Linked DNA regions of Idiomarina loihiensis L2TR. The protein of the gene in region 2 interacts with the protein of the main gene of each other region in a pairwise test. Links are inferred from orthologs where the notes say so. Each region holds a gene or a part of one and is shown on either strand. Other genes may lie near its edges.

Region 1 (6,496 bases), 400 kb from region 2 along the record:
ATTCAGCATTTCGACCCAATTGGTGTCGGCGCACGCAGCGTCAGTGAATGCCTTGCCATTCAATTACGTCAACTAAGCGACGACACTGAATACAAGCAGGTTGCTCTATGCTTAGTGACTGAACATATGGACTTACTTGGCAGTCGCGATTTTCGCACCATTCAGCGTAAACTGAAGCTATCGGAAGACGATTTACGTCAGACTATGCGGTTAATTCAACAGTTGCACCCGCACCCGGGCGAGCAAGTTGCGCAGCAACCCGTTGAATATGTTATTCCCGATGTGGCCGTTACTAAAAAAAATGGTCGTTGGATGGTCGAATTAAACCCGGACAGCGTACCTAAACTAAAAGTGAACGAAGAATACGCGGCCTTGAGTAAAGCAACAAAGTCAGTAGCCGACAGCCAGTACATAAAAAACCATACGCAAGAAGCGCGCTGGTTCATAAAAAGCCTGGAGAGCAGAAACGATACGCTGCTGAAAGTGGCCAATTGCATAGTACAGCGCCAGCAGGGCTTTTTTGAGCATGGTGAAGAAGCTATGAAGCCAATGGTTCTGAACGATGTTGCTGAAGCCGTGGATATGCATGAAAGCACAATTTCACGCGTAACGACACAAAAATACTTACACTGCCCAAGTGGCGTATTTGAGTTGAAATATTTTTTCTCAAGTCATGTCAGTACAGAGGGCGGTGGCGAGTGTTCAAGCACGGCAATACGTGCTTTAATTAAGAAGATGGTCGCTGCTGAAAATCGCAGTAAACCGTTAAGTGACAGTAAGATTGCTGAACTGATAGCCGAACAAGGTATCCAAGTAGCAAGAAGGACAATTGCGAAGTATCGGGAATCGTTAAACATTCCATCATCGAGCCAACGCAAAAGTCTTTTGTAACTTTGTTAACTGCAGAAGGAAGACGTTATGCAAATTAATTTGACCGGTCATCACATCGATATTACCGAAGCTCTGCGTGACTACGTGGACACAAAATTTGCCAAGCTGGAAAGACATTTTGACCATATAACTAATGTTCACGTCATCCTAAATGTTGAAAAAACGATTCAAAAAGCGGAAGCTACGCTGCACGTGAATGGCGGTGAGCTTTTCGCCGACGCAAAACACGAAGATATGTACGCGGCCATCGACGGTTTAATTAATAAACTGGACCGTCAGGTGATTAAACACAAAGAGAAAATGAAACAACATTAATCCATGCAACTGAGTGAATTGTTAAGCCCCGACTGCACCAAGTGTGCAGTCGAGGGCGCAAGTAAAAAGCGACTACTTGAAACCATTAGTCAAATCGTAGCCCCTAAGCTGTCTGGCATTACCCGTCATGACATTTTTGAGAGCCTGTTAAACCGTGAGCGTTTAGGCAGTACGGGAATTGGCTTAGGTATCGCAATTCCTCATGGCCGCTTACCTAATGCGAATCATCCGGTAGCGGTATTACTGACCTTAGACGAACCTATCGAATTCGATTCTATTGACAACCAACCTGTCGATATTATCTTCGCGCTTCTGGTGCCGGAGTCAGAGCACGAGAACCATCTACAAACATTGGCCACAGTGGCCAGAAGAATGAACGACAAAGACTGTACTCGCGCACTGCGCCACGCAGATTCTGATAAGGCGTTATATCAATTATTTGTGGGCGAAGGTGAACAGTCGCCATGCAACTGATCATTGTTAGTGGTCGCTCCGGCTCAGGTAAGACAATTGCCTTGCGCGTACTGGAGGACTTAGGCTTTTATTGTGTTGATAATTTACCAATAAGCCTGCTGCCAACTCTGGTGCATGCAGTCATAGAGCAGTATCAAAAAATAGCCATTAGCATTGATGTTCGCAACCTACCGGAGCACTCCGAAGAGCTGCTGGACTCTCTGAGCTTTTTGCCAAAAGGCGTTGAACCGGAAATTCTGTTTATTGACTCTGACGACAACACCTTACTAAAGCGTTTTGGCGAGACTCGTCGCCTGCATCCGTTATCGCAAAAAGAACTGCCTCTGCTAGAAGCGCTTCAGGCCGAACATAAAATGCTTGAACCCATTATGGAACGCGCAACCTGGCGCCTGGACAGCAGTGATTTATCGCTGCACCAATTAAGCGAACAGGTCACTGAGCGGGTGCTGGGACGAGCGGATAAAAAGCTGATTATTGTGTTTCAGTCTTTTGGCTTTAAATATGGTTTACCCAAAGACGCTGACTTTGTCTTTGATGCGCGCATTTTACCTAATCCGCACTGGCAACCCGAGCTTAAGCTGCTTACCGGTCTGGATACCGACGTGCAGATTTTCTTTCGTCAGGAACCTTTGGTGACTAAATTTATTTATCAGCTAGAAAACTTTCTTGATACCTGGTTGCCACACTTCCAGCGCAGCAATCGAAGCTACCTGACCATAGCTACCGGTTGTACCGGTGGTCAGCACCGCTCGGTTTATATTTCTCAGCAGTTAGCCGAGCGTTTTGAACAGAAAGCTGTAAAAGTTCAGGTAAGACACCGGGAACTGAAAACCCATGGATAAAGTTTGCAGAAAGCTAATTATTCGCAATAAACTAGGCTTGCACGCACGTGCGGCAACAAAGTTAGCGCAATTAACGCAGGAATTTGAGTCAGACATTACTGTCACTCAGGGTGAGCAATGCGTTAACGCTGCCAGCGTTATGTGCCTGATGCTACTGGCCAGTCAACAGGGTAAAACTGTTGAAGTCTGTGCCGAAGGAAAAGACGCACAAGCAGCACTGGATGCCGTTAGTGCTTTGTTTGAAGATCGCTTCGAGGAAGACGAGTAAGCATGATTGCAGAGCTTTCCGACAAAGAATATGCCATGCAGCGCATTCAGGAGGTTAACTCCGCGCTGTCCGATGGCATGTTCGTTGCTGCACGCCGTATGCTGCATAATATGCCGGCATGCGACGTGGCATTGCTGTTGGAATCCTCACCCCCCAAAAGCCGTTCCATTGTCTGGAAACTGGTTGACGTAGATGAACACGGCGAGATTCTTGAAGAACTGAACGAAGAGGTTCAGAAAGACATTATTCGTCAAATGGCGCCGGAGAATCTTGCGGCGGCCACCGAAGGCATGGACACCGATGACCTTGCCTACGTTCTGCGGGGCTTACCTGAGCCAGTCTATCAGCAAGTTCTGAAGTCCATGGACGAAAGCGACCGGGAACGTGCGGAAACCGCGCTCTCATATGCCGAAGACAGCGCCGGTGGTATCATGAACACCGATACCATCACCTTGCGCTCGGACGTCACTATTGATGTTGTGTTGCGTTATTTACGCCTTAAAGGTGAGCTGCCCGAAGCCACCGATAAACTCTACGTCGTGGATCGCCATGAAAAACTCATTGGCGAAATTACTTTAACCCAGTTGTTAACTATTGATCCCAGCCGTCGCATTGACGAAATTATGTCGGCCGACATTACCACCATCCCCGTGACTATGGATGAAACGGAAGTCGCAAAACTGTTCGAGCGTCATGACTGGGTATCTGCGCCGGTCGTCGACAATGAGCAGCAGCTGGTAGGTCGTATTACCATCGATGACGTGGTCGATATTATCCGCGAAGAAGCCCAACACTCCATGTTGAGTATGGCGGGTCTGGAAGATGACGAAGATACCTTCGCTCCGGTATTAAAAAGTACCCGCCGCCGTACCGTATGGTTGGCGGTAAACTTAGTTACTGCCTTACTGGCTGCCATGGTCAGCTCATTATTTGAAGACATACTGGCACAAATGGCTGTACTGGCTATTTTAAACACCATTGTACCCAGTATGGGCGGCATAGCCGGTAGCCAGACATTAACTCTGGTCATACGAGGTATGGCTCTGGGTCACATCGGCACCAGTAACTCCCGATGGCTTATCGGTAAAGAGCTGGCTATTGGTTTCTTAAACGGCATTATCTGGTCGGTACTGATTGCGGCAGTCGTCGCACTGTGGAAGCAAGACTGGCTGGTTGGCGGTATTATTGCCTTTGCCATGATGATGAACCTAGTCGCAGCCGCTTTAGCCGGTGCGACCATTCCGCTGGTTCTTAAGCGCTTTAATATTGACCCCGCGCTGGCTGGCGGGGTCATTCTGACCACTGTCACTGACGTGGTCGGTATCTTTGCCTTCCTTGGCTCAGCAACCTTGTTACTGTCTTAGAGACCTGGCTTTTTAATTGCCGGCAATACTCATTTGCTCTAATAACACTGAGCCGGTATGCAGCGCATGGCGTTCGTCGGTGTCATTCCCTATGGCAACAATGTTCGCCAGCATGTCTTTTAAGTTACCGGCAATGGTCACTTCTTCTACCGGATACTGAATTTCACCGTTCTCAACCCAGAAGCCGGCCGCTCCACGTGAGTAATCACCGTTGACCATATTTACGCCCTGCCCCATCAATTCGGTTACCAGCAAGCCCGTACCCATTTTTTTGCATAACTGCGCTAACGAGTTGTCCTGCTGTGTCACTCGCCAGTTGTGGATACCACCTGCGTGACCCGTAGGCTGCATATCCAGTTTGCGTGCAGCATAGCTGGTTAACAGATAGGTTTGCAGCACCCCGTCGGTAATGATTTCTCTATCCTTCGTCGCCAAACCTTCTGCATCGAACGGCGAGCTCGCCAGGCCACCGATAATATGCGGTTTTTCCTGAATGCTCAGCCATTCTGGCAGCACCGGCTTGCCTAAATGGTCGAGCAGAAAACTGGATTTGCGGTACAAATTGCCACCGCTTATAGCACTGACCATATGACCAAACAAACTCCCTGCCACATCAGCCCGGAAAATAACCGGTACTTTAGCTGTTGGTACTTTGCGTGCACCCAAGCGCGACAAGGTTTCTGCGGCGGCCTCTTCGGCAACACTCTCGGCAGATTTTAATTCGTGCATTTTGCGGGCAACAGAATAACTCATGTCGCGCTGCATTTTGTCGCCCTCTTTGGCTATCAGAACGCAACTAAGGTTATGTCGCGACTGTAAGTAACCGCCAATAAAACCGTGACTATTCCCATAAACACGAAAACCCGTGTGGCTGCCGTAATGCGCGCCGTCTGAGTTAACAATGCGCTCATCCAGGTTCAGCGCGTGTTTCTCACAAGCCAGTGCCTGCTTTATGGCATACTCTGCGCTCTGGTCACCCGGATGACACAAGTCTAAATCCGGTACATCGGTCGCCATTAATTCGGCCGGAGCCAAACCATTGTATGGATCCGGAGAGGTAAAACGGGCAATATCACAAGCCTTGTCGACGGCAGCGCTAATGGCCTGTTCCGACAGGTCTGTAGTCGATGCCGAACCTTTCTGGTTGCCTCTATAAACGCTAATGCCCAGCGCCCCATCCTGATTAAACTCGACGGTTTCGACTTCGCCCAGGCGGGTCCCGACCGAAATACCGGAGCTGTGACTGATTGAGCATTCAGCAGAACTGACGCCTTTTGCTTCAGCCAGTCGCAGTGCTTCTTTAACAGCACTCTCTACCTGCTTCATTTGAACCTGTAAGTCACTCAGTTGTACTATCAAAAAACTCTCCTCACTGCTAAACTGACGGCTTTGTAGCGCTAATGAATCGAACTTATGCCGAAACGCCCAGCCGAAAATCCTGAACAATCTGACGACTTCGTCAGCAAGTCCCAAAAAAAACGCGAAATGGCTGAACGCCAGGAGCTAGGGACTCAACTTGTCAATTTAACTGACAGCCAGTTAGCAAAAATGCCACTGGATGATGAGCTGCGCGATGCCGTTTTACTTGCCCGTAAAATTCGTAACAAGCACGAAGGCTACCGACGCCAGCTTCAATTTATTGGCAAGCTCATGCGCTTACGTGACATAGCGCCTATTGAGCAAGCCTTAAATAACTTAAAAAATGCGCATCAGCAGCAAACATCCATTTTTCACGAGATTGAAACAACTCGCGATAAACTGCTGCATGAAGGCGACGATGCTCTACAAGAATTCATTGAAGAGCACCCTCATGCTGACCGCCAAAAATTGCGTCAGCTTATTCGTCTTGCCGAAAAACAGCGGGCTGAACAAAAACCGCCTGTCGCTGCCCGTCAGCTGTTTGTTTATTTACGTGAACTGCTCGGTTAATACCGGGCAACTCACTTATTCGGTACCGCCAACCGTCATTGAATCCAGTTTCAGCGTCGGTTGCCCAACACCTACGGGTAGACTCTGCCCGTCTTTGCCGCAAACACCAACACCTTCGTCCAGCGACAGGTCGTTACCCACCATAGACACCTGAGCCATAGCTTCTGGTCCGTTACCAATAAGTGTTGCACCCTTTATCGGTGTGGTAATTTTACCGTCTTCAATTAAATAAGCTTCAGATGCTGAGAACACAAACTGTCCGGAAGTAATATCGACCTGACCACCGGCAAATTGCGGTGCGTAAATACCCTTTTTCACGCTGCCAATGATGTCTCCCGGACTACTTTCTCCGGCGAGCATATACGTATTGGTCATTCGCGGCATAGGTAAGTGAGCGAAACTTTCACGGCGAC
Region 2 (8,059 bases):
TTTGGTTGGCTTACCTTTTTTGTCGGTGCCGTAAACATAGAAGCCTTTGCCGTTTTTCTGACCGTAACGCTCAGCAGCTGCCAGTTTAGCAATGGCGCTGGACTCGTCGCGTTTCATGCGGGTCGGGAAGCCTGCTTCCATAACAACGGTACAATGATCAGCTGTGTCTATACCAACAACATCGCTTAAGTACGCAGGACCCATTGGCCAACCGAACTGCTTCTCCATAACCTTGTCGATGCCGACGAAATCGACGCCTTCATCAACCATACCGGCAAAGCCTGCCAGGTAAGGGAACAATACGCGGTTAACTAAGAAGCCAGGGCAGTCGTTAACAACGATAGGGGTTTTGCCAAGTTTAAGCGCATAGGCGACTACCGCATTAACGGTGTCATCTGAGGTTTTCTCGCCACGGATAATTTCAACCAATGGCATTTTGTGTACCGGGTTGAAAAAGTGCATTCCGCAGAATTTCTCAGGGCGCTTCAGGTTCTTAGCCAGTTCAGTAATAGAAATGGTCGAGGTATTTGAAGTCAAAATGGCATCATCGCCAATTACGCCTTCAATTTCAGCCAGCACCGAGCCTTTAACTTTCGGGTTTTCGACAACGGCTTCTACGACAATATCGACGTCTTTGACTGCGTCATTCAGCAACGTAGGCGTAATAGAAGACAAGATTTTAATCATCTTCTCGTTGTTTACCTTACCGCGCTCAACACCTTTTTTCAGGATCTTGCCGGCTTCTTTCATGCCTAAGTCTAAAGCGTCTTGCTTAATGTCTTTCATAACAGCCGGTACGCCTTTAAGCGCTGACTGGTAAGCGATACCGCCGCCCATAATGCCGGCACCTAAAACACCTGCTGTCTTAATTTCTTTGGTTGCAGCTTTAGCGTATTTTTTCGACTTACCTTTAACTGCCTGATCCGCCAGGAAGATACCAACCTGAGCCTGACAAGCCTCGGTTTGGGTGAGGTCGAAAAACGCGTTGTTTTCAGCTGTTAGCGCGCCTTCACGATGCTCGCGGGCACCGTTTTCAATGGCTTCTAACGCTTTGTGCGGTGCCGGATAGTGCTTACCGGCCTTCGCTGCAATCATGCCTTTGGCGGTAACCAGCGTCATCATCAGCTCGGTGTCGTTAGCTTTCAGCGGCTCTAACTTAGGCTGACGCTTCGCTTTCCAGTCCTGCTGACCGGCTGCTGCGGCTTTAGCTAAGTTGAGTGCGGCTTTAGTCAGGTTTTCCGGTTCAACAACCGCATCCACAGCACCAACTTTCAGCGCATCAAGGGCTTTGTTGTTTTTACCTGTGGTTATCCACTCAAGCGCGTTGTCCGGACCAATCACGCGAGGTAAACGCATGGTGCCGCCAAAGCCCGGGATAAGACCCAGTTTAACTTCTGGCAGGCCGATAGTTGCTGTGGTGTCCGCAACACGGTAGTCACAGGCTAACAATGCTTCACAACCGCCGCCCAGTGCGAATCCGGTTACGGCTCCAACGGTTGGAACTGGCAGGTCTTCTAATTGATCAAACACGCGTGAGGCTTTTGCCACCCAGCTGCGGGTTTTTTCCTGATCAGAGAATAGCGTCAGGAACTCGGTAATGTCAGCGCCGACAATAAAGGTCGATTTGCTGCTGGTAACAATAACGCCACGTAAATCGTCAGTGTTCTGTAATTTTGTCAGTGCTTCACTGAATTCTTCTAATGTAGCCTGGTCGAATTTATTAACCGAGCCTTTCGCATCAAATTGTAATTCTGCGAAACCTGGTTCGATAAAATCGACCCGAATGCTTTCACCTTGATAGATCATCTTGGGTCTCCCACGACTTCCATTAATTTGTTGCTATAAAGAAACTGATTCTGCTATAGCTTTGGGTTAAGGTAGACAGAGTTTGGCGCGAATACGCCAATTTTTCAACGGTTATTTAAACATGCGTTTGAATTAATGAAAAAGCAGTCGTTTATCATACGTTACAGTGCGCCATTGTTTTTCGTGTTGTCCCTGTTAAGCATTGGTGCGGTTCAGTCTGAACCTGTTGATGCAAAGCAACGGGAGCAGCAGCGTGAGCTATTCAAAAAAGCAGAGTATGCGGCTAAGCGTGGTCGCCTGGGTGAGTATCGGCTATTACTTAAAAAGCTGAAAGATTACCCTTTGCTACCGTACTTGGAATTGGCTCGACTTGAGCAAATTGGATACCTGGCCAATGAAGACCGCGTTCTGGCTTTTCTCGATAAGTATGAAAAGACGCCCCTCGACTGGCAATTAAGACAGCCCTGGCTTACTTATTTGGCAGGGCAGGAGGAGTATTCTCGTTTTATTCGGGACTTCCGGTATCCGGGAACCTTAACTCACCGTTGTCAATTTATTGAGTCGCAGCGTGAAAAGGGTCTGGACGACGGGCCTTTCAGGCGTCAGGTTGATGCTATCTGGAAGCATGGGTTTTCGCTTCCTTCGGCTTGCGACCCCATTTTGGACGAATGGCAAGAATTGGGTGGCCGTACCGAAGACAAAGTTTGGGAACGACTGGAGTTGGCTGCTGAGCATGGTAACCCGACTCTGCTCCCGTATTTAACTGGTTTATTGCCTGAGTTACAGCAGTATCTGGGTGAGTTTTATCACAAGGTGAGGTATTCACCCGCCGCTATAGAGGACGACTCTTGGTACAAGGGGCGCTATCCTGGAAAAGAGGCACAAATAGTTACCTATGCTTTAACCAAGCTGGTTTGGCGTGATGAAAACATTGCTCTGCGAAGCTATAAAAAGCTGAGTTCACAATTGCCCTTTACTGAACAGCAAGAGGGCCGCATCGCCGAAGAATTTGCTGTTGCGTTAAGCTTAAACTCTCATCCCGAAGCTCGTGTCTGGCATGATCGCGTCCCGGTAAACGCGCTAAATGAACGAGTTTTACAGTGGCGTTTGGCTATTTACCTTAAGGACAAAGATTACGAGGGCCTGAGAGACGCGATTCAAAGTTTGCCGGTTGCCATTCGGCAGGGTAATCAATGGCGTTACTGGCTGGCTCGCTCACAGGAGATAACCGGTAACGCTTTGGCCGCACAGGAACTGTACGAAGATTTAGCCGACGAACGGCATTACTACGGTTTTCTGGCGGCAGCGCGGTTGCAGAAGCCGGTGAGCCTTGAACAAGAGAAACTTGAAGTCAGTGTTGTTCAGCTTGAGCAAATTCGTAATCATCCTAGCGTGCAACGTGCATACGAATTGATTCAATTGGAGCGTTGGGTCGACGCCCGGCGCGAATGGAACCATTTATTAACACAGCTTGATGGCGAAGAGCAGAAAGTTGCGGCATATCTGGCGAGCGAATGGGGATGGCACGATCAGGCGATATGGACCTTAGCGCAAATAGGGCACTTTGACGCTGTGGGCATTCGTTTTCCCTTAGCCTACAAGGATATACTAGGGCGGGCGTCACAAGCCGCAGGAATAGATGAGAGCTGGGCTTTAGCCATTACGCGCCGGGAAAGTAACTTTCGGCACGACGCGTATTCAAGTGCTGGTGCAAGGGGACTAATGCAGATTCTGCCTGGTACTGCAAAGCAACTGGATACTAAGAATAATAGCTGGCGGCGGTTGAATGACCCTGCCGTCAATGTGCGTCTGGGCACGGACTATTTAAGTCGATTGAAACACCGCTTTGAGAATAATTGGTTATTAGCTACGGCAAGCTATAATGCAGGCTACTATCGAGTTAAAGAGTGGTTACCTGACGAGCCTGTTGCTGCCGATGTGTGGGTCGAAACCATTCCGTACCATGAAACCAGAGATTATGTAAAAGCAGTATTGAGTTATCAGCAAATTTATAGGATGTTGGGTGGTAACGAGGATAATTTGTTTGAGCAAGTTGTTGATATGACAATTGTTGATACTGAATAAGGCGATCCAATATGACTGCGACAGCAGATTTGTGGCCGTTGTTTCCTGACCATATAAAGCAGCTTCAGACTCGTGCTGAACGACTTTTTAAACGAGAAAATTTAGATTTAGTTGCCATTCATTCGGGCCAGCAAAAACGTTGGTTTTTGGATGATATGAACTATCCGTTTCGTGCGAACCCTCACTTTAAGGCTTGGTGTCCGGAAACTCAGTTGGCTAATGCCTGGGTTATTTTAAAGCCGAACACCCGGCCAACCTTAGTTCTATTAAGTTCTCCAGATTTTTGGCACACGACAGCAAGCCTCGAGGGAGCTCCTTGGTTAGAAGAGTTCCACGTGGAACACATCAGCTCGCCAGAGGCCATTGAAAAACTACTCCCTTACGATAAGAAAAGCGCGGCTTACCTTGGTGAACATATTGAGGTTGCCAAGGCTCTGGGTTTTGAGAATATAAACCCAGATCCTGTTCTTCACTTTTTTCATTATCATCGCTTGTTTAAAACCGACTATGAAATTGCCTGTTTAACTCAGGCAAACCATATAGCGGCTGAAGGCCATGTTGCGGCCGCTGACGCCTTTTTTAACGGCGCCTCGGAGTTCGATTGTCTGTTGAAATATATGGCGGCTACTCGTCAAGGGCAGAATGAAGTGCCTTATAATCACATTATTGGGCAAAATGAAAACGCCAGTGTTTTGCATCACTGGATGCCTGATAAGAAAGCTTCAGGCTCACTCAAGTCGATGCTGGTTGATGCAGGCGCTGAGGTTTGCGGTTATGCCGCTGACATTAGTCGTACTTGGTCTAAACAACACAATGAATACGAAGAGCTGATAGCCGCGCTTGACCAAATTACATTGGCTTTAATTGATAAAATGAAGCCGGGCGTTGAATTCCCGGCGCTGCACCAGTTGGCTCATGAACAAATTGCTAATGTACTTTTTGCTTTTGGTTTTGTCAGTTGCAGTCCTGAACAAATGATTGAAGACGGCATAACCACGGTATTTCTTCCGCATGGTTTAGGTCATCCTCTGGGCTTGCAGGTGCACGACGTTGGCGCTGCGCAGGCTGATGAAAGGGGTACGCCAATAGCTCCTCCCAGCGGTCATCTTACGCTAAAAACCACTCGTACCGTAGAGCCTCGGCAGGTTTATACCATTGAACCCGGAATCTACTTTATTGAGCCTTTGCTGCAGAAATTAGCGAATTCACGCAATAAGCATTTAATTAACTGGCGCAGAGTGGATGAGTTTAAACCCTTTGGTGGAGTGCGAATCGAGGATAATATTGTGGTTTACCGCGAGCGAAATGATAACCTTACACGCCAAACTGCATTAGATGCTTACGTGAAAAAGGTTACCCGTCTTGCATGATCAGGATTACGACATTCCGGCTTCGGAAACGGAAGTCGAAATAGAAGTTAAAGGCAGCCGCTTTATTGCGTGCCTGGCACATACAGCAAACGTCGACAGCGCATCAGAGTTTCTGGCCGTGATAAAAAAGCGCTGGCCTAAGGCCTCTCACTATTGCTCTGCGTCGCTTTTTTCAGCACCTAATAACAGCCAGAGTATGGCTTACAGCGACGACGGAGAACCCTCGGGAACAGCGGGGCGACCTATGCTTATGGCGCTACAAAATAGCGGCGTCGGCGAGGTTACCGCTATAGTCGTGCGATATTTTGGTGGGGTGAAATTGGGAACGGGCGGACTTCAGCGAGCCTATACCGACGCGACAGTCGCCGCATTAGCTGAGCTTGAAAAAGAGCAAAGGGTTTTTAAACAACGCTTTCAGTTAAATTTTGCTTATACCGACCAGGGCGATGTTGAACCGCTTTTGCTTGAGGCCAATGCTGAAACGGAATCTTCGGAGTACGAGGAAAGTGTGCGGCTTAAGGTGTTGCTACGCCCCGTGAATGTTGGGGCGCTGCAGAAGAAGCTACAAGCTGCCACCCGTGGCCGGGTGCAGTTAAAAGAACTGGACTAAAAGAACATAGCACTTGGCTGGAAGACTTTTTCAACCTGATCAATGTACTTTTTATCCAGCAAGAAAAGAATCACGTGGTCGTCGGAGTGAATGATGGTTTCACTGTGCGCCATAAGCACTTCTTGTCCCCGGACAACCGCACCAATGGTGGTTCCCGGCGGAAGCTTGATATCTTTAATGGCTTTACCCACCACTCGGGACGTGTCTTCATCACCATGTGCAATTGCCTCAATAGCTTCGGCGGCCCCTTTTCGTAGTGAGTAAACGTTAACAATATCGCCACGGCGTACGTGAGTTAGTAGAGCTGAAACAGTCGCACGTTGCGGTGAAATGGCAATATCAATTTCGCCTCCCTGCACCAAGTCAACATAGGCGCTACGCTGAATGAGCACCATAGTTTTACGGGCGCCCATACGTTTAGCCAGCATGGCTGACATAATGTTCGCTTCGTCGTCGTTGGTAACCGCAATAAATACGTCGATATCTTCAACGTGCTCTTCTTCCAGCAACTTTTGGTCGGACGCGTCACCGCGGAAAATTAAGGTATGCTCAAGGCTTTGCGAAAGCTCTTCCGCGCGGGTTTCTGAACGCTCTATTAGCTTAACCCGGTGATCAACTTCCAGTTGTTTCGCCAGGCCGGCACCAATGTTCCCGCCACCAACAATCATTATTCTGCGGTATTTGTCTTCCAGCTTTTGCAGTTCCTGCATTACGGTACTAATGTGGCGGGTGTCGGCAATGAAGAAAACTTCATCATCGGCTTCGATGATTGTGGTTCCGGTAGGGCGTATAGGCTTACCCTGACGATAAATAGCCGCAACCCGGGTGTCGATATTGGGAATATGTTCCCGCAGTGTTGAGATAGCATGGCCAACGAGCTTCCCGCCGTAGTACGCCTTTACCGCGACCAAGCTGGCTCGTCCGTTGGCGAACTCCATCACTTGCAGTGCGCCGGGGTAATCAATAAGTCGGCGAATATAGCTGGTTACCAGTTGTTCCGGTGAAATAATGTGGTCAACTGGGGCATCCTGATTATGAAAAAGCTGATCTTTATAGCGGATGTATTCTTCAGAGCGAATTCTGGCTATTTTCTTTGGCGTATTAAATATCGAGTAAGCAACCTGACAGGCAATCATATTAGTTTCGTCGCTGCTGGTTACTGCAATAAGCAAGTCGGCATCGTCGGCACCCGCGCGACGTAAAACATCAGGGTGCGCTCCGTTACCAACGACGACCCGCAGGTCATACTTATCCTGCAAATCGTCCAGTAAATCGTTGTTGGTATCAACTATGGTGATATCGTTACGTTCGCCAACCAGATTTTCTGCTAATGTGCCGCCGACCTGGCCAACACCGAGTATGATAATTTTCATTCGACTTTTTTCAATCTCGCGTAAAAGAAACCATCCCCGTTACGTTCACCCGGGAGCAGTTGCAGAGTTTTCTGCTTTTCATCAATAGGTATCAGACTAGCACTCGATTGCTGTTTTAGAAAAGACTCAATTTGAGTTTGGTTTTCCTTGCTTAGAATAGAGCAGGTTGCGTAAAGCAGTTCTCCGCCGTTTTTAAGTAAAGGCCAAAGCGAATTTAGTATCTGACTTTGCAATTGCGCGAGCTCATTAATGTCCTCAGCGCGACGCAGCCACTTGATATCGGGGTGGCGGCGTATTACGCCTGTTGCCGAACATGGAGCATCCAAAAGTATGCGGTCAAACTGTTCGCCGTCCCACCAGTCTTCAGTTTCTGCAACATCGGCGCAATGAACTACGGCACTTAAACCGGCGCGCTCCAGATTTTCGTCGACTCGCTCAAGACGTTTAGCATCAATATCAATAGCCTGAACCGGTTGCTCAAAGTCGTTTCGCTCTAGTAAATGCAGCAGTTTGCCTCCCGGAGCGGCGCAACAATCGAGTACGCGGTGGGAAGCTTTTACGTTCAGGTAATCCGCAGCTAACTGGGCCGAACGGTCCTGTACCGATGCGTGGCCCCGGTCAAACCCCGGAAGCCGTTCAACCGGAACAGGCGAATGCAGACGAATCGCATCGCCAGCCAGAGTATCGCCTTCGGCGGCAATACCGCTGTCTTCCAGTTGTCTTAAATAGTCATCGCGATTGAAAAAACGACGATTCACACGTAACCACATGGGCGGGTGTGCGTTGTTCTCAATGAGAATGTCGCTGGCTTGTTG

What was found. The genes of interacting proteins can lie anywhere in the genome.
Region 1: the proteins of trkA (region 2) and ptsN interact in binary tests that used the Escherichia coli proteins (3 or more experiments, as listed by UniProt). The link is inferred for Idiomarina loihiensis L2TR from one-to-one orthologs.

What each region holds. Positions count from the first base shown.
Region 1 is NC_006512.1:409,281-415,776, reverse strand. The notes cover bases 1-2,944. They hold ptsN (PTS IIA-like nitrogen regulatory protein PtsN), read left to right. Parts: upstream 1-1,209; coding sequence 1,210-1,680; downstream 1,681-2,944. Other genes in these bases: mgtE (magnesium transporter), read left to right, coding at 2,793-2,944; IL_RS02000 (HPr family phosphocarrier protein), read left to right, coding at 2,515-2,790; rapZ (RNase adapter RapZ), read left to right, coding at 1,671-2,522; hpf (ribosome hibernation promoting factor), read left to right, coding at 919-1,206; IL_RS02020 (RNA polymerase factor sigma-54), read left to right, coding at 1-891. In the rest of the region: more of mgtE, read left to right, coding at 2,945-4,154; metalloprotease PmbA, read right to left, coding at 4,167-5,513; ribosome biogenesis factor YjgA, read left to right, coding at 5,568-6,083; metalloprotease TldD, read right to left, coding at 6,099-6,496. UniProt on the Escherichia coli protein: Seems to have a role in regulating nitrogen assimilation.
Region 2 is NC_006512.1:12,728-20,786, forward strand. Bases 5,057-8,055 are described here. They hold trkA (Trk system potassium transporter TrkA), read right to left. Parts: upstream 7,245-8,055; coding sequence 5,868-7,244; downstream 5,057-5,867. Other genes in these bases: pepQ (Xaa-Pro dipeptidase), read left to right, coding at 5,057-5,261; IL_RS00085 (YigZ family protein), read left to right, coding at 5,254-5,871; rsmB (16S rRNA (cytosine(967)-C(5))-methyltransferase RsmB), read right to left, coding at 7,241-8,055. Also shown: fatty acid oxidation complex subunit alpha FadB, read right to left, coding at 1-1,806; IL_RS00075 (transglycosylase SLT domain-containing protein), read left to right, coding at 1,942-3,891; more of pepQ, read left to right, coding at 3,903-5,056; more of rsmB, read right to left, coding at 8,056-8,059. UniProt on the Escherichia coli protein: Part of the constitutive potassium transport systems TrkG and TrkH. May regulate the transport activity of TrkG and TrkH systems. Binds to NAD(+) and NADH.